Regions from separate parts of the Bradyrhizobium sp. 41S5 genome, predicted to be linked through region 3. Evidence: predicted binding sites of a transcription regulator. Region 3 holds the regulator's gene; each other region holds the start of a gene.
What was found. The regulator LexA, encoded in region 3, represses DNA repair genes until DNA is damaged. The targets are predictions, from matches to a motif close to TGTTCNNNNTGTGTTCNG.
Positions count from the first base shown of each region.

Region 1: HAP47_RS04330 (ATP-dependent Clp protease adaptor ClpS) is a predicted target of LexA. The motif match lies at 2,465-2,482, and genes of this name have one in related genera.
Region 2: uvrA (excinuclease ABC subunit UvrA) is a predicted target of LexA. The motif match lies at 2,586-2,603, and genes of this name have one in related genera.

Region 1 is NZ_CP083721.1:899,769-905,847, forward strand. It holds gene HAP47_RS04325 (tetratricopeptide repeat protein) at 1-681, shown strand, start outside; gene HAP47_RS04330 (ATP-dependent Clp protease adaptor ClpS) at 706-2,436, opposite strand; gene HAP47_RS04335 (mechanosensitive ion channel family protein) at 2,761-5,100, shown strand; gene HAP47_RS04340 (LLM class flavin-dependent oxidoreductase) at 5,324-6,079, shown strand, end outside.
Region 2 is NZ_CP083721.1:4,173,753-4,179,831, forward strand. It holds gene uvrA (excinuclease ABC subunit UvrA) at 1-2,498, opposite strand, end outside; gene HAP47_RS19875 (outer membrane protein) at 2,766-3,425, opposite strand; gene HAP47_RS19880 (hypothetical protein) at 3,480-3,734, opposite strand; gene HAP47_RS19885 (outer membrane protein) at 3,750-4,493, opposite strand; gene HAP47_RS19890 (single-stranded DNA-binding protein) at 4,935-5,429, shown strand; gene HAP47_RS19895 (DUF2306 domain-containing protein) at 5,685-6,079, shown strand, end outside.
Region 3 is NZ_CP083721.1:4,523,569-4,529,647, forward strand. It holds gene HAP47_RS21670 (HAD family hydrolase) at 1,133-1,771, shown strand; gene HAP47_RS21675 (molybdopterin molybdotransferase MoeA) at 1,785-2,996, shown strand; gene lexA (transcriptional repressor LexA) at 3,228-3,932, shown strand; gene HAP47_RS21685 (hypothetical protein) at 4,174-4,602, shown strand; gene HAP47_RS21690 (hypothetical protein) at 4,749-4,976, shown strand; partial or broken gene HAP47_RS21695 (ComEC/Rec2 family competence protein) at 4,973-6,046, opposite strand.

The DNA of each region.
Region 1 (6,079 bases), 3.6 Mb from region 3:
CCCGATGTCGCGGTGTTCGCCCGCGGCGAGCCCTTGCCGCCATTCGACCTGCAACTGCCGCTGCTGAGCCTGCCGCGGATCTTCCGCACCACCGTCGAGACCATTCCATCGGCGGTCTCCTACCTGCAGGCCGACGCCATCAAGCTCGCGCGCTGGCGCGAGGCGCTCGCCGGCGTGTCCGCGCTGAAGGTCGGCGTGGTCTGGGCCGGCAATGCCAGGCACAAGGGCGACCGCCAGCGCTCGCTGCCGGCCGATGCCGTGCTGCCGCGGCTGGTCACACCTGGCGTCCAGCTCTACAGCCTGCAGAAGGAGCCGCGGCCGGACGATGCCCCGGTGCTGCGGCGTCTTGGTGCCGATATTGTCGACCTCGCGCCGACGCTCGGCGATTTTGCCGACACCGCCGCGGCCGTCTGTGCGCTCGATCTCGTCATCGCCGTCGACACCTCGGTGGCGCATCTCGCCGGCGCGCTGGGCCGCCCGGTCTGGATGCTGTGCCCCTATGCGCTCGACTGGCGCTGGCTGCGCGATCGCGCCGACACGCCCTGGTATCCGACCATGCGGCTGTTCCGCCAGGACAGACCGCAGGCCTGGGAGGGCGTGCTGACGCGGATGGCCGACGAGCTCGCGCGCGTCGCACGGGGGGAGCGGCACCTGCTGCTGCCGCCGGCGACGCACCGCTGACGACGAGCCGAGCCTCCCGGCCAGTCACCCCGCGCTCATCCCCTGCGCGCCGCCGAGCAGCTTGGCATTCAGCTGCCCGCCGTCGAACAGCATTTCACTGACCGCGCCGTCGAGGTCGGAAGTGGTGACCGCACCGCCACCGTTGCTGACGATGCTGGCCTGGGCGAGACGGCGCATCAGCTCCTTGATGAAGGCGGCGCTGACGCCTTCGGTGCGTCGCACGGCCTCGTCGATGACGGGCTGTCCGAGCGGCAGGCCCTTGCCATAGAGCCGGATCAGCTTGCCGCGTCCGGTCTCGTCGGGCAGCGGCACCTCGATCGCCTGGTCGATGCGGCCGGGTCGGCCGGCGAGTGCACTCTCGAGCTCTTCGGGGCGGTTGGTGGTCAGCAGGAACAGGATGTCGCAATCCTCCTTCAGGCCGTCCATCTCGTTGAGCAGCTTGTTGAGCAGGGATTCCTCGCACGGCCCGCCCATGTCCTCGCGGTCGCGCGCGATCAGGTCGACATCCTCGATCACGACCATGGTCGGCTGCAGAAGGCGCGCGAGGTTCATATAGGCGCCGAGCAGGCCGACCTGTTCGGCGGTGATGATCAGCGTGGTGTGATCAGGCAGGTTGGTGGCGAGATAGCGAATGGTGTGGGTCTTGCCGGTGCCGGGTGGGCCATAGAGCAGGATGCCCTTGCGGGTCGACTGCCCGAGCTTGCGCAGCAGATCGCGGTTTTCGACAAAGCCGAGCACGTTGCGATCGAGCAGCCGCAGCGTCCGTTCCGGCAGGATCACATCATCGCGTGCAACCGTCGGCAGGCGATGCACGGTGACGCCGCGCGAACGGCCGCGATAATCCGAGCCCCCCTCGAGCGAGAGTATCTTGCCGCGATAGGATCGCGCTGCATGTACGGCAGCTTCCAGCGCGGCAAAGGTCGGCTGCACGAAGGCATCGCCGGCCGTGCCCGCCGGCAATGCGATCTCGATCCGGACTGCGGGCTCGCGGTCATATTCACGATGATAGGTCAGCAGCACGGCGTAGCGTAACGTGCCGGACCGGCACAGCCACAAACCGTTGACGAGACATTTCACCGGCTCGGGCTCGCCGATATCGACGTCCTGATACTGCGGCGGCGCGATCGCCGGCGCATTGCGGCTGTCCTTCATCAAGGACGCAAATCCAATCGTCTCGTAACGATATTCCTCGTGGATGCCGAAGAAGTGGATCGGGTCGGCGAGCAGTCTGTCGATCGCGACCTGAACGTCGGCACGCATGTGGCCCGGAAACTGGCGTGCCCGCGTTACGATCAGGTTGCGCGGCACGCCGGCGAAATGCCAGTCGAGCGCAACAAAGGCGTATCGAAACTCTTCGCTCGGCAATTCTTCCGAGCTGCGTCGCGCGGCGAGCAGGCAGTCCCTGCACAGCGAGGCCGTCGTGCCGGAGAGAATAATCTCCGTCACGGCCTTCGGGGCTTCGCAGAGGTCGCAGGGGCGGCTGGCATCGGCGGATTCGCTCGTGATCATCAACGGGTGGCCGTTGGAGCGGATCAGCCACTTGGCGCTGTTGAACATGGCCCGTGCGACGGCGCCCGGATACGGGCCGCACGGAATGGCGCCCCTGGTCTCGATCAAGGCGGCGGTCGCGATGGCTTCCTGTTGGGACTTCCCGAAAACCGTGCGCAGGAGGTCCTGCACGAATTCCAGCGGCGTCTCGCCGTCGTCGTGGATGAAGAGCTGGACCGGACCGTCATCGGCAAAGACGTCGTGCATAGGACCTCCGAAACGCAACTGGGACCGAAAGAACAAAATAAGAACATCATGGCGCGCCCTGCACGTCAAGCGAAAGATTGTCCCGCCTCAGCCCTGGCGTGTAGCGCGCAGATCGGCCCGCTCGGCCGAGAACGACCTCCATGCGTAAACGCCGCTCAACACCTGTGACGATCGTGTTGCGGCAAATGCCAAGAGATGGTCGTCGCGGCGGCAAACTTCCGACACATCATCAAGGCGAAAAGGGCTATCCGACATGGCGCGAGCGCGAGAGCAGAGTCCTCCCGGGGATCTGCGGTCGCGCAATTATTTTAATAAGAGGCCCTCGTGTCGCACAAACTTCGCTTTGCGCTTCTCCTCATCCTCGCCCTGTTCGTCTCGCCCGCGCTCGCGCAGCCGGTCGCCAAGCCGGCGCCGCCGCAACCCAGTACCAGCGACGCATTGACGCCGGAGCAGGCGAAGCGTGCGCTCGAGACGCTGCAGGACGACAAGAAGCGCGGCGAGATCATCAACACGCTGCGCGCCATCGCCAATGCCTCGCCGCAGGCGGCCGCGCAGCCGGCGCCCGAGCAGCATTCGCGGATCCCGCTCAGTGCGGACAGCCTCGGCGCGCAGCTTCTGCTGATGGTCTCGGAGCAGGTTGGCGAGATGTCGCGCGAGGTCGCCGACGTGGCGCGCACGCTGACGCACTTTCCGGCGTTCTATTACTGGTTCCTGCGCACCGCCAACGATCCGGCCGCCTATGGCCTCATGATCGACATCGCCTGGAAGCTGGCGCTGGTGCTCGGCTGCGCGCTGGCAGCCGAATGGGTGGTGTTCCGTTTGATCAAGCGGCCGGTTGCGTTCCTCGAAGCGCGGCTGCCGCAGACCGCGCGCGTGCCGGTGCAGGCGCTCGCCAGCGCCGATCCGCCGTCGTCGGTTGCCGACGTCACGCCGGAGGGCGATCTGTATCGCCGCCGGCTCAGCCTGGCGCGGGCCTGGCAGTCGCTGGTCCGGCTGCCTTTCGTGCTCGGGCGCCTCGTGCTCGAGCTGCTGCCGGTGGTCGTGTTTCTCAGCGTGGCCGCCGCGCTGCTCAGCACCGAGATCGGCAATCAGTCGACCACGCGGCTCGTGATCCTCGCGGTGATCAACGCCTATGCCTTCTCGCGCGCGCTGATCTGCGCGGTGCGCGCGCTGGCCGGCCCGTTCGGCCTGGTCCGCGTCCGTGCCGAGACCGCGGCCTATATCGAGATATGGGCGCGGCGCATCGTCGCCGTCGGGGTCTCAGGAATCTGCCTAGCCAATGTCGCATTGCTGCTTGGGCTGTCCCACGCCGGCTACGCCGCGCTGCTCCGGCTTGTGATACTGGTGGTGCATCTCTTCATCGTCGTCATCATCCTGCAATGCCGCCGGCAGGTCGCCGACGTCATCCGCGCGCCGGCCGATCGCACCGGCCTCGCGGCGCGGACGCGCAATCGCCTCGGTTCGCTGTGGCATGTGCTGGCGATCGCGCTCGATCTCGCGCTGTGGGCGGTGTGGGCGCTCAACATCCGCAACGGCTATTCGCTGCTGCTGCAATATTTCGTCGGCACCGTCGCGGTGCTGCTGGTCATCCGGCTCGTCACCATGGTGGTGCTGAGCCTGATCGACCGCGGCTTCCGCATCAGCCCGGACCTGATGCAGCGCTTCCCGGGGCTGGAGACCCGCGCCAACCGCTATCTGCCGCTGCTGCGCAAGGTGGTCACGGCGGTGATCGCCCTGGTCGGCTTCGTCGCGCTGCTCGAGGTCTGGGGTGTCGATGCCATCGTCTGGTTCTATGGCGGCCAGATCGGCTCTCGCCTGATCTCGGCGCTGATGACGATCGGCATTGCCGCGCTCGCCGCGGCGGTGATCTGGGAAGTCGCCAATGCGCTGATGGACCGGCAGATCGACACGCTGTCGCGCGAGGGGCATTTCGCCCGCGCCGCGCGCCTGCGCACCTTCCAGCCGATGCTGCGCACCGTGCTGTTCTGCATGATCGTCGCGGTGGTCGGGCTCACCGCGCTCAGCGAGATCGGCGTCAACGTCGCGCCGTTGCTCGCCGGCGCCGGCATCGTCGGCATCGCGATCGGCTTCGGTTCGCAGAAGCTGGTGCAGGATCTGATCACCGGGCTGTTCCTGCTTCTCGAGAACACCGTGCAGGTCGGCGACACCGTCACGGTGTCGGGCCTGTCGGGCGTGGTCGAGAATGTCTCGATCCGCACCATGCGGCTGCGCGCCGGCGACGGCTCGGTGCATATCGTGCCGTTCAGCGCGGTGACGACGATCACCAATGCCAGCCGCGGCGCCGGCAATGCCGCGGTCAGCGTCAACGTGTCCTACAAGGAGGACACCGACCGCGCCGGCGAGGTGCTGAAGGACATCGTCGCCGGGATGCGTCAGGAGACGGCGTATCGCGCGCTGATCCGCGGCGATCTCGAATTGTGGGGCGTCGACAAGGTCGACGGGTCGGTCGTGACCATCGTCGGCCAGATCCGCTGCACCGACGGCGGCCGCTGGTCGGTGCAGCGCGAGTTCAACCGCCGCATGAAGCGGCGCTTCCAGGAGGAAGGCATCGAGATCGCCTCGATGGGCCAGACCATCCTGATGCAGCTTCCCGCGCCCTCCGAGCCGGATTCCAACAAGCTGCCGCGCCGCGCGGCGGGCTGATTTGCGACACCGCGTTGCGTCTCATCGTTGCGACACTGTCTCGCGACGGTGAGACGGCAAGGGCCTCGCCGGGCCCGAGGCATGGCTTGCACCTGACCGAAAACGCCGCCTTTCTCCTCCTCTCCCGCGATTTCCACGGCTGGCACAGCGCTTGCTCAATGCATCTTCGAATGCGCGGCAAGACGCATTGCATGACTGAATCTCAAGCGAAAAGGAAACGCACATGGAGCTTGGCTACTTCACCATGCCCTCGCACCCGCCGGAGTGCGGACTGAAAGAGGGCCACGACTGGGACCTGCAGACGCTGCGCTGGCTCGACGAGCTCGGCTATCAGGAGGCCTGGATCGGCGAGCATCACACCGCGCCGTGGGAGCCGCACCCGTCACCCGACCTGCTGGTCGCACAGGCACTGCTGCAGACCAAGAACATCCGCATCGGGCCCGGCGGCTTCCTGCTGCCGTATCATCACCCGGCCGAACTCGCCAATCGCGTGGCGATGCTCGACCATCTCTCGAACGGGCGGCTGAACTTCGGCGTCGCCGCCTCGGGCCTGCCGAGCGACTGGGCGATGTTCAATGTCGACGGCATGTCCGGGCAGAACCGCGACATGACCCGCGAGGCGCTCGAGATCATCCTGAAGATGTGGTCAGAGCCCGCACCCTGGACGCACAAGGGCAAGTACTGGACGGTGTCGAAGCCGGACACGATGTTCGACTTTCTCAAGCCGCACATCAAGCCCCAGCAGGCACCGCATCCGCCGATCGGCGTCGCCGGCCTGTCGAAGAATTCCGACACGCTCAAGCTCGCCGGCGAGCGCGGCTTCATCCCGATGAGCCTCAACCTCAACCCGGCCTATGTCGGCAGCCACTGGGACTCGGTGGAAGCCGGCGCGGCCAAGACCGGCCGCAAGCCGAGCCGCAAGGATTGGCGGCTGGTGCGCGAGGTGTTCGTAGCTGATACCGATGAGGAGGCGTGGAGG
Region 2 (6,079 bases), 350 kb from region 3:
AACTCGGCGGCTTCCTCGACCGTCATGTCGAGCACGTCGGCGATGCTCTTGCCCTTGAACAGCACCTCCAGCGTCTCGCGGTTGTAGCGCTTGCCCTTGCAGGTGTCGCAGGTGACGTAGACGTCGGGCAGGAAGTGCATCTCGATCTTGATGACGCCGTCGCCCTGACAGGCCTCGCAGCGGCCGCCCTTGACGTTGAAGGAGAACCGCCCGGGCTCGTAGCCGCGCGCCTTTGCCTCGGGCAGGCCGGCGAACCATTCGCGGATCGGCGTGAAGGCGCCGGTATAGGTCGCGGGATTCGAACGTGGCGTGCGGCCGATCGGCGACTGGTCGATGTCGATGATCTTGTCGATGTGCTCGAGGCCCTCGATGCGGTCGTGCGGCGCGGCGCCTTCGCTGGCGTTGTTCAGTTTTCGCGCGATCGCCTTGTAGAGCGTATCGATCAAGAGCGTCGACTTGCCGCCGCCGGAGACGCCGGTGACGCAAGTGAACAGGCCGAGCGGGATCTCGGCCGAGACGTTCTTCAGATTGTTGCCGCGGGCGTTGATGACCTTGATGGTGCGCCGGTGGTTCGGCGGCCGCCGCTCGGGCACCGGGACCGAAAGCTCGCCGGTGAGGTATTTGCCGGTCAGCGATTTCGGGTTGCGCATGATCTGGTCGGGCGTGCCTTCGGCGACGATGTGGCCGCCGTGCATGCCGGCGCCGGGGCCGATATCGAGCACATAGTCGGCAAGCCGGATGGCGTCCTCGTCATGCTCAACCACGACCACGGTATTGCCGAGGTCGCGGAGCCGCTTCAGCGTGTCGAGCAGGCGGGCATTGTCGCGCTGGTGGAGGCCGATCGACGGCTCGTCCAGCACGTAGAGCACGCCGGTCAGTCCCGAGCCGATCTGCGAGGCCAGGCGGATGCGCTGGCTCTCGCCGCCGGACAGCGTGCCCGACGAGCGCGACAGCGTGAGGTAGTTGAGGCCGACGTCGAGCAGGAAGGTCAGGCGTTCGCGGATTTCTTTCAGGATGCGCGTCGCGATCTCGTTCTGCTGCGCATTCAACGCTTCCGGCACGGTCTCGAACCATTCGCCGGCGCGCCTGACCGAGAGCTCGGAGATCTCGCCGATATGCTTGCCGCCGATCTTGACGCACAGCGCCTCGGGCTTCAGCCGATAGCCGTTGCAGCCGGCGCAGGGTACGTCGGAGAAATATTTGCCGAGCTCCTCGCGCGCCCACTCGCTTTCGGTTTCGCGGTAGCGGCGGTTGATGTTGGTGACGACACCCTCGAACGGCTTCTTGGTGTCGTAGGAGCGGACGCCGTCCTCATAGGAGAACTTGATCTCGTCGTCGCCGGAGCCGTGCAGCAGCGCGGCCTGCACCTTCTTGGTCAGGTCCTTCCACTTGGTGTCGAGCGTGAACTTGTAGTGCTTGCCGAGCGCGGTCAGGGTCTGGATGTAATAGGGCGAGGACGACTTCGCCCACGGCGCGATCGCGCCCTTGCGCAAGGTCAGCTCCTTGTCGGGGATGACCAGGTCCTCGTCGATATGCTGCTCGACGCCGAGGCCGCCGCAGGCCGGACAGGCGCCATAGGGGTTGTTGAACGAGAACAGCCGCGGCTCGATCTCGGGGATGGTGAAGCCGGAGACCGGGCAGGCGAATTTTTCCGAGAACAGGATGCGCTCGGGGCCGCTCTTGTCGTGGATTTTTGCGGTTTTCTTCTTGTCCTCGGCTGGTGCCGCCGCCGGCGCATCGGCATACTCGATCACGGCGAGGCCCTCGGCGAGCTTCAGCGCGGTCTCGAAGCTTTCCGCGAGGCGCTGGGAGAGGTCGGGGCGCACCACGATGCGGTCGACCACAACGTCGATGTCGTGCGGGAATTTCTTGTCGAGCGCGGGCGCCTCGGACAGCTCATGGAAGGTGCCGTCGATCTTGACGCGCTGAAAGCCCTTCTTGAGGTACTCGGCGAGCTCCTTCTTGTACTCGCCCTTGCGGCCGCGCACGACCGGCGCCAGCAGATAGAGGCGGGTGCCTTCCGGTAGCGCCAGCACGCGGTCGACCATCTGCGAGACGATCTGGCTCTCGATCGGTAGCCCCGTGGCCGGCGAATACGGCACGCCGACGCGCGCCCACAGCAGGCGCATGTAGTCGTAGATCTCGGTGACGGTGCCGACGGTGGAGCGCGGGTTCTTCGACGTGGTCTTCTGCTCGATCGAGATCGCCGGAGATAAGCCGTCGATCTGGTCGACATCCGGCTTCTGCATCATCTCGAGGAACTGGCGCGCATAGGCCGACAGCGACTCGACGTAGCGGCGCTGGCCCTCGGCATAGATGGTGTCGAATGCAAGCGACGACTTGCCGGAGCCGGACAGGCCGGTGAACACCACGAGCTTGTCGCGCGGAATCTCGACGTCGATGTTCTTCAGATTGTGTTCGCGCGCGCCGCGGATCGTGATGGCGCGCGATGAGGAGCCGGCGTTCTGTTGGCGCTTCGCCTTGAGCACTTCATCCATAGCGACATTTCCGGGCGCATGATCGGGCGCCTTTTTGGGCGCGCATCGCCGGTGCTGCCGGGACCTTGCGCCGATGGGTGAGAAGACTGGAACGTAGGAAGAACGGCCGACAATTTCCAGTGCTGAGTCGCGTCCATCAACGGATAGTTTGCCTGATGGCAGCAGCCGTCAGCAGGATGCGGTTCCCGGACGCAAAAAGGCCGGCGCAAGGCCGGCCTTTCCGTGCGATCTGATCCTGTGGACCAGGAATTGCTCAGTCGATTTGGCTTAGTACCTGGCGACGATCGGGCCGCCGAAGTGATAGTTCACGCCGAACTGGACGCTGTGCAGGTTGAGGTCGGGGGAAGGCACGCCGAAGTAGGTCTCGCTGCCGAGGCTGCGATACAGATACTCGCCCTTGACCGACCACTGCGGCGCGATGAACGCCTCGATGCCGGCGCCGACGGTCCAGCCGGAGTGGAAGTTGCTCTGCGAAGCGGTCACGCCGAGCGCGCTGACGCTGATCTTGTTGTCGACCCAGGCGTAGCCGCCGGTGCCGTAGAACAGCACCTTGTCGACGGCGAAGCCGATGCGGCCGCGCACGGTGCCGAGCGCGTCGACCTTGCTCTTCACGGTGACGCCGAGCGTGCTGGCCGAGGCGTCGACGTCAGCCCAGGCACCGTCGGCCTCGAGGCCGTACACGATGTTGCTGGTCTGCCAGTTGTAGCCGATGGTGCCGCCGGCGAAGCCGCCTTCCATTTTCGGATTGCCGGACTCCTCGCTGGCATAGCCACCGAAGCCGCCGATGTAGAAGCCGGTCCAGTTGTAGATCGCGGCCGGCGGCGGAGCCTTCACGTAAGGCGCGCGTGCCGCCATATCGGCGGCCATTGCCGGTGCAATTGCGCTGAGGGCAAACATGCCGGCCGATGCCAGCAAAACATTCCTGATTTTCAAAGTCCCAGTCCCATTTTCTTGTTGTCCCTTCAAACATTGGAGGGAACGTCACAGCAGTGTCGTGTGACGATCAGGTGTTTCTACATAGAAATCCTGGAAGTTGTGTAACCGTGAAACCACCATGCGCGGAAAACGGCCCAGGCGAAGCGCGCGCTTGCTCGCAAGAAGAAAGCCGGCGCAAGACCGGCTCTTGTGGTTGACCACGTTTGATTTGTGGCCCTGGTCCAGCGCGCTCGGCTGCGCAAACAAGCGGCCGCGCCAACAAAAAGGCCGGCGGGGAGGCCGGCCTTTGGTCTGGATCAAATCCGTGTCGCTCGATCAGTAGCGCGGAACCACCGGGCCACCCCACTTGTAGTTCACGCGGACGGTGACGAGGTCTACGTCCTGGCGATCACGGATGCTGCTGAACAGCGCGCCGGTCGGGGTGGTGAGGTTGTAGGTCTTGTCCTGCATGAACAGGTGGTCGTACTCGACACCAGCGGTCCAGTTCGGCGCGAAGCCGACTTCGATGCCGGCGCCGATGGTGCCGCCCCAGCGGGTGTCGCTCGCGCTGCCGGCGAGCACGCCGGTTGGCGTGAAGTAGGTGTTGAAGCGGTTGTCGGTCAGCGCCGCACCGCCCTTGGCGTAGAGCAGCACGTTGTTGACGGCGTAGCCGATCTGGCCGGTGAACAGCCCGAACGCGTCGATCTTGCTCTGGTTGGTGAACAGGCCCGGGAAGATCGCGCTGTTGTTGCTGCCCTTCAGGTCGGCCCAGTCGCCCTGCGCTTCGAGGCCGAACACCCAGGTGCCAGCCTGCCAGCGATAACCGATCTGGCCGCCGGCGACGCCGCCGGTCGCATCATGGCAACCATCCGAGCCGATCAGCACGCCACCCGGGACTTGGTCCCAGCAATTGTGGCTCGAGCCCCAGCCGCCGTTGGCGCCGATGTAGAAGCCGCTCCAGTCATAGACGGCGGCAATCATCGGCGGCGCTTTGGTGTAGGGGCGCGCAGCCAGATCCGCAGCCGCGGCAGGCGCAGCGAGCGTGATCAGGGCAACCGTACCGAGCAAAAACTTCTTCATTATCAAACCCCCAGCTTCCCGATCGGCTTCCAAAGGTCCCGAAGCGCGATCTCAGACGCGAGCGCCCGCCTGATGGCTGGTACCTATACCCTGATTCAACCGGAAACGCCGTCTCCCAAATGCAACACTCGCGGAAGAAGCATCGATAGGGCAAGGTGTTGATTTGACTTATATTTTCGTAAGGCGTCGGAGCCCGCTGGTGACTGGGAGCGAAATCGGCGGATGCGCCATCGCCATCGGCTGTTTCTACGGTTGTGCGAACAAACCTGGAACGGTGTCGGCTGCGGTGCTATATCTTGATAATCGTGGATAACCGCGCGACGGCGAGGGCATCGAGCCGGCACCGGCCGTATAGGTCATTCGCGACGCCTGCAAGTAAGTGGCGATGGTTGAGAGTGGCGGCCGATGCCCGGCGCCCGGTTTTTGAGTGGAGATGATGCGATGGCAGGAAGCGTGAACAAGGTGATCCTGGTTGGAAACCTCGGCAAGGATCCGGAGATCCGGCGGACACAGGACGGCCGTCCGATCGCGAATCTTTCCATCGCCACCTCGGAGACCTGGCGCGACAAGGGCACCGGCGAGCGCAAGGAAAAGACCGAGTGGCACCGCGTCGTGATCTTCAACGAGGGCCTCTGCAAGGTCGCCGAGCAGTATCTGAAGAAGGGCGCCAAGGTGTACATCGAGGGTCAGTTGCAGACCCGCAAATGGACCGACCAGAGCGGCGTCGAGAAGTACTCGACCGAGGTCGTGCTGCAGGGCTTCAACTCCAACCTCACCATGCTCGACGGGCGTGGCGGCGGAGGCGGCAGCTTCGCCGACGATGGCGGCGGCAGCGACTTCGGCTCGTCCGGTCCGGTCAGCTCGGCGCCGCGCCGCGCGGTCGCCGCCGGCGGCGGCAGCCGCAACAGCGACATGGACGACGACATCCCGTTCTGACCGCAGGTCGCGGTTTCAGGATTCCGTCAGGGCCGTTCCGTGAAGATTCATTTCCCGGAGCGGATGTATGACGCGCGAGGCGAGGTCCTTGTGTGAACTATGAGGATAGCCTCATATCGAACTGGTCATATTACACTAATATCCACTGGATCGCACAAGTTCCCCAGACTTTGACACGGGTCGATGTGAATGATATTTACATTGGCCTGCGGCACGGTGACGTCTAGCCGCGAGCTTCACTCGAGGGCTGCCATCATGAGCCTCGCGCCATTGCTCGACGCTGCGCCTGCGATCCCGCTCCATGCCTTTGCTGCGATGGCGGCCTTCGTGCTCGGCTCCATCCAGCTCGCCGCACCGAAGGGCGCGCTGCCGCATCGGACGCTGGGCTGGATCTGGGTGATCCTGATGCTGGTGGTTGCCGGGAGCTCGTTCTGGATCCATCAGATCCAGCTGGTGGGCCCGTGGAGCCCGATCCACCTGTTGTCGATCTTCTCGCTGGTCATGCTGGTGCTCGGCGTGAAGGCCGCGCGGAGCCACAATGTCCGCCGCCACAAGTTCACGATGATCGGCATTTTCTTCGGCGCGCTGGTCATTGCCGGCCTGTTCACCTTCATGCCCGGGCGGATCATGCACGCAGTGGTGTTCGGGCA
Region 3 (6,079 bases):
ACAGCCGTCAACTCCGCGCAAGCCTCGCTGCGCCCGCGGCGATTGCGTCATTGAAGCTCGTATCCCAGAATTGTCCAACCTCGGCGCGCGCGTCGAGCACGCCGAGCTTGAGGAAGGTGTCGGCAACCTTCTGGTGGGTGTCCGGGTCAGGTCGCTGACTGAAAACTCGCCGCGCGCAGCCCCGGCGCCGCGGGATCCGCGGCGCAAAGAAAGGCCCCAGCGAGGGGGTACACGCTGAGGCCAGAGCAACTTGTCACACTATCCTAGACCTCGCCCCAGCACTTTCTTTTGCTCCTTCGGAGTTACCGGATTCATACGGGTCGAAGACTGAACCTTATTGCTCGCTCGCGCGTATCCATAACGTCAGGATTTTGCCATTCCTCCTGGGGCTAGAACCAACGCCGCCCGTCGTATTTCAATGCGGGCGGCGTTGCGCGTTTCTGGCCTGGAACGCGAAGCGAGCTAGCGCGCCCGCGCCGCTGACATTGATGAAAGTTCCCGGGCAGGAGCCGGAACGGATGCCAACCGACGTGAGTTGGACAGCACGATCTTGAAAGACGGAGCGTCATCGCCGTGAGCCGAAAAACCCTGCAGGCACGTTCAGAGCAGGCGCTCGTCGTCGTCATTCTCAGCACCGGCGCGCTCATCGCCTACCTCGGCCTGGCGCTTACCAGGATGTGAGAGGTCTGCCCGGCAAGCAGCAAGTCGCTTGACGCCCCAAATGCCCAATCACTGATTTGCCCGACGGCGCAAGCCCCCGCGTTAAAAATATTTCGCCTTATCCGAAACAGAACCCAGTTTATGCCGCCCGTCTCACCCGATCGAGGGGCGCTTCGCGATCGTCACGAACGTGGGTCGAGATGCGGTGGACGCGCAGTGTGCAACTGACGAGTGCCCATGAAGCGGCTCCGGTTGCACCTGTGGTCATACCCCGAGCTCTCTGCCTTTACGCCGCGGCCTCTCGGCTCGAGCACCAGCGCCTCTGGAATACTGGATCACCCGCATGCGCGCGGGTGATGACACCGCGTGAGAATGGACCGAGCCGGCCAACGTCAGCACCCTGGTCGCATGCCTGCCGCACAAATCGGAGACATTGCCGGCCGCCCGCAATTCTCGTACACGGTTTCACGCAATGACCTCGCAACTCTCTCCCGATTCCGTCGACGTGCTGCTGTTCGATATCGGCCGCGTCGTGCTCGACATCGACTTCGAGAAGGTGATGGCGCACTGGGCGCGGCATGCCGGCTGCGCGCCGGCCGACCTCGCTACGCGATTTGTCGTCGACGACAGCTTCAGGCATCACGAGATCGGCCGGATCGACGACGCGGCGTTCTTCGCAAACCTGCGCCGGACGCTCGGCATCAACCTCACCGATGCGCAGTTCCTCGAAGGCTGGAATGCGATCTTCACCGGGGAGATGCCGGGAATTGCCCCCCTGCTCGCGAGCGCCGCCGTGCGGATGCCGCTCTACGCCTTCTCCAACACCAATCCGGCCCATGTCGCGCATTTCTCGGTCATCCATGCCGAGCTGCTCAGCCATTTCCGCACCGTCTTCCTGTCCTCGATGATCGGCTTTCGGAAACCCGACGCCGAGGCCTACGATCATGTGGTAAAAGCCATCGGTGTGCCGGCGTCGCGGATCCTGTTCTTCGACGACCTGGCCGCCAACATCGAGGGCGCGCGGGCGCGCGGCCTTCATGCCATCCACGTGACATCGACGGATGACGTGGCGAGGGCTCTGACTGCACTTGGTATTGAACATTTGGATTGATGGAGCTCCGAGCGTGGCCCTGATGCCGGTTGCCGATGCCCTGTCCGCCGTCCTCGCCGGCGCCGAACCGCTGCCGGAGGAGATGGTCGCGCTCGATGCCGCCTACCACCGCACCCTGGCGCGCGACCTCGCCGCGCGGCGCACCCAGCCGCCGCAGCCGATGTCGGCGATGGACGGCTATGCCGTGCGGGCGGCCGACGCTGGTGATCTGACGGCCCGGCTCAAGGTGATCGGGGAAGTCGCCGCCGGCCGGCCGTTCGAGCGGATGGTCGGCGCCGGCGAAGCGGTGCGGATCTTCACCGGCGGTGTGATCCCCGATGGCGCCGACGCCGTCATCATCCAGGAAGACACCGCCGTCGACGGCGACCACATCACGATCACGGAGGCCGCAACCGCCGGACGGCACATCCGCCCGGCCGGCGTCGACTTCCGTGCGGGCGACGTGCTGCTCAATGCCGGCAGCCGCCTCTCCGATCGCGCGCTGTCGCTGGCCGCCGCCATGAACTATCCGGAGCTCGCGGTGCACCGCCGTCCGAAGGTCGCGGTGCTGGCGACCGGAGACGAGTTGGTGATGCCGGGCTCGACGCCCGGCCCCGGCCAGATCGTCTATTCCAACGGCTATGCGCTGCGGGCGCTGGCGCGCGCCGAAGGCGCCGAGACCGTCGACCTCGGGGTTGCCGCCGACACGGTAGAAGCGACCACCGCCGGCATCCGCCGGGCCCGCGAGACCGGTGCCGACATCCTGATCACGACCGGCGGCGCCTCGGTCGGCGACCACGACCTGGTCAAGCAGTCGCTGGAAGCCGAGGGCGTTCAGATGGCGTTCTGGCGGATCGCGATGCGCCCCGGCAAGCCGATGATGCATGGCCGGCTCGGCGCGATGCGGGTGATCGGCCTGCCCGGCAATCCGGTGTCCTCCTATGTCTGCGCCTTCCTGTTTCTGGTGCCGTTGATTCGGGCGCTAAGCGGCCGAAAGACTGTCCATCATGTCCGCGCCAGCGCCCTGCTCGGCCGCGATCTCGCCGCCAACGACCAGCGCGAGGACTATCTGCGCGCGCGCCTCGAGGAGCGCGAAGACGGCACGCTGATCGCAACGCCTGTCACGCAGCAGGACTCGTCGCTGCTCGGGAATCTCGCTGCGGCACGGGCACTTCTCGTGCGTCCGCCGTTTGCGCCTGCCGCCGGCAAAGGCAGCGAATGCGAGATTCTGATGCTGCCTGAGTGAGGCTCGCACGGCCCGCCGATTGTGCGCTGCCGGATGCGTTCACCGGAAATTAAGTGGTTGCGGAACACATATCGAACATATAGTGTCCGTTCATGATTTGTTTCGAGTACTGGTGTGTACAAATGGGAGGCCGCGAGGGAGCGCTTGTGATGAGCACCGTGCTCCTGAGGTCAGGCCCCGCCTGAAAAGTCTCGGAATCGAACGACGCTACCAACCGGGGGAATACTCGAGATGCTCACGCGCAAACAGTACGAACTTCTGCGTTTCATCAATGAACGTCTGAAAGAGGCCGGCGTACCGCCCTCCTTCGACGAGATGAAGGATGCGCTCGACCTGCGCTCGAAGTCCGGAATCCACCGCCTGATCACTGCACTGGAGGAGCGCGGCTTCATCCGCCGCCTGCCCAACCGCGCCCGCGCCATCGAAGTCATCAAGCTGCCTGAGCTCTCGGCCGGCGGCGGCAACGGCCGCCGCGGCTTCACCCCGAGCGTCATCGAAGGCACCCTCGGCAAGCGCACCAGCACGCCGCCGATCGCCGAGGACGACGGCAACCGTCCGGTCGCGGTCCCCGTAATGGGCCGGATCGCCGCCGGCACGCCGATCGAGGCGCTGCAGACCCGCAGCCACACCATCAGCGTGCCGCCCGACATGCTCGGCTCCGGCGAGCACTATGCGCTGGAAGTGCGCGGCGACTCGATGGTCGACGCCGGCATCCTCGACGGCGACATGGCGCTGATCCAGCGCAACGACGTCGCCAACACCGGCGACATCGTGGTGGCGCTGATCGACGAGGAGGAAGCCACCCTGAAGCGCTTCCGCCGCCGCGGCGCGTCGATCGCGCTGGAGCCGGCCAATACCGCCTATGAAGTACGCATCCTGCCGCCGAACCGGGTCCGCATCCAGGGCAAGCTGATCGGCCTCTATCGCAAATACTGATGGCGGCGGGGAACGAGCAACACATCGGATCGTTCCTTGAATGATAGCGTAACGTGCTGTTTGCCCGATGCGCTCCGACACCTCTCACGCGGCGTCGCGTGTTTGTGATTGGGGCGTTGGGCGACCAGTCGTACAATCGCCCAGAAACGAGGAGACACTCGTTCGCTATCGTCCACTCTGGTAGAGGCCCTATGCCTCAAGGAGAGGCACTGGTCGCTACCTCGATTAGAGGAGCCATCCGATGTGTGACTATAGTCTGCACGCCGTGGCGTCGCGCCCCGCCATTGTTGGAGAGACGCTGATCACCACGACTTTCCGCGGCACGTCGACCCGCGGCTTTGCTTCGGAGACCGATCCCACTGTCGCGGTCTGCATGCTGCCGGGCACCGAGCTCGCTTTCGCCGAGAACGTTCGCTACGACAGCCGCTGGATCTGGACCAAGACGATGAACTTCCGCGTCGGGGTGTTCAACGAAGTCGAGCCCGACGTTCCCGATCGCCATCATGACGCGGTCGAATTCCCCGACGGCAGCCATGTGCTGGTGACCCAGCTCGTCGAGGGACAACGTGTCAGCGTGCTGCAATTGCCGGCACTGCATCCGCCGGTCGAGCAGAAGCCGAAGGTTGTGGAGCGGCGGCCCTCCGCATTTGCGTCGCTGTTTTTGGGTTGAGCACATCGTCGCCGCGGAATGAACCCGTTCAGCGGCGGATGACCTAAGCGATTTCGAGCGACCCCGGACGCCGGGTTCCGGGGCGCGGCTGGAGAATTGCGTCGGCGCGCGCCTTGGCGCATCATCGGGCACGGAGGACGTGCGTGGTGGTCGACAAGGTCACATGGCAAAAGGCTGGACGCGTCACGGAGCCGGGCCGCTACTTGTTCCGGTTCGGCTGGCTGACGGTGACGGCTGACGACCTGAAGGTCTGGGAGCAATTTCCCGAGGCTTCCTTCACCCTCGTCAAGAAGCCTGACGCCGGCCCTGACTCCGACGAATACCATCTCGGCCTGTTCGAGTTGCCGACCGGCCCCTCGCCCGACAACGGCTAATCTTCGCCCTGCAAATCGGTCTCGGCCGGCGTCGCATCGACGGTGGGCCGCGGCGCGCTTGCGGGGGCGCGCAACGTCGTCGCAGCCTCACCGTCGCCGGGAACCGCTGGCGACCACGGCCGGTCGATCCCTCCGGGCTTGACCGCATCGATGGCGTAGCCGTCCCTGATGCGCCGCAGCACCAGCGCGCCGTGGCGCCGCAGCCGCTCGGCATCGATCACCGAGGCCGCGCAGTCCCGCGGTGCCGGCCGTGCGGTCACGATCAGTGCCGCACGGTCGCAATCGTCGGCCAGCGCCTCGGGCCGGCTCGCCAGCGCGACGAAGGCGCCGCCGGGCCCTTGCGTCACGCAGCCGCTCGGATCGCAGGAGACGCCCTCGCCGAGCGACGCGTCCGTCGCGGTCCGCGCGTCGGCATCCGCCGCCAGCCACTCCTTGACGAGGAAGGCGTCCTTCGCGCTGTGCATCAGATGCAGCCGCCCGTCGCCGCCCCGCACCGCGACGTTGCGGCCGTCGGCGGAGACCAGCACGTCCGGCTGCGGCACCCGCACCGCCCAGACCGAGGCCGCCACCAGCAGCACCGCACCCGACCAGCGCAGCGGCGTCCGCAACAACCCGAGCAGGACGAGGCCCGCGCTTGCGACGATCAGCGGCCCGATCCCGAACGCCGCCATCCGGCCGACCGCGCCCGGGAGCGCTGCGACCCATTGCGTCACCAGGATCATCCAGTCGATGCCGAACCCCATGATCGCCCAGAACACGCCGTCGAAGCCGAACGGCATGGCGAGCAGCCCGAGCAGGCCGGCCGGCATCACGACCGCCGACACCACCGGCATCGCCGCAAGGTTCGCCAGCAGCCCGTAGGGCGTCACGCGGTGGAAATGGAACGCGGCGTAGGGCGTGGTCGCGAGCCCCGCCACCAGCGAGGCCAGGATCAGCATCGTGAGCTCACGCCCGCCCCACAGCGCAACCCGCGCGGTCGCCGAATGATCGGGCGACGCCAGCAGGTTCGGCAGCCCGATCTGCACCAGCGCCACCAGCCCGAGCGTTGCCGCAAACGACATCTGGAAGCTCGTTTCCGAATTCAGATATCGCTCGTTTCTTCA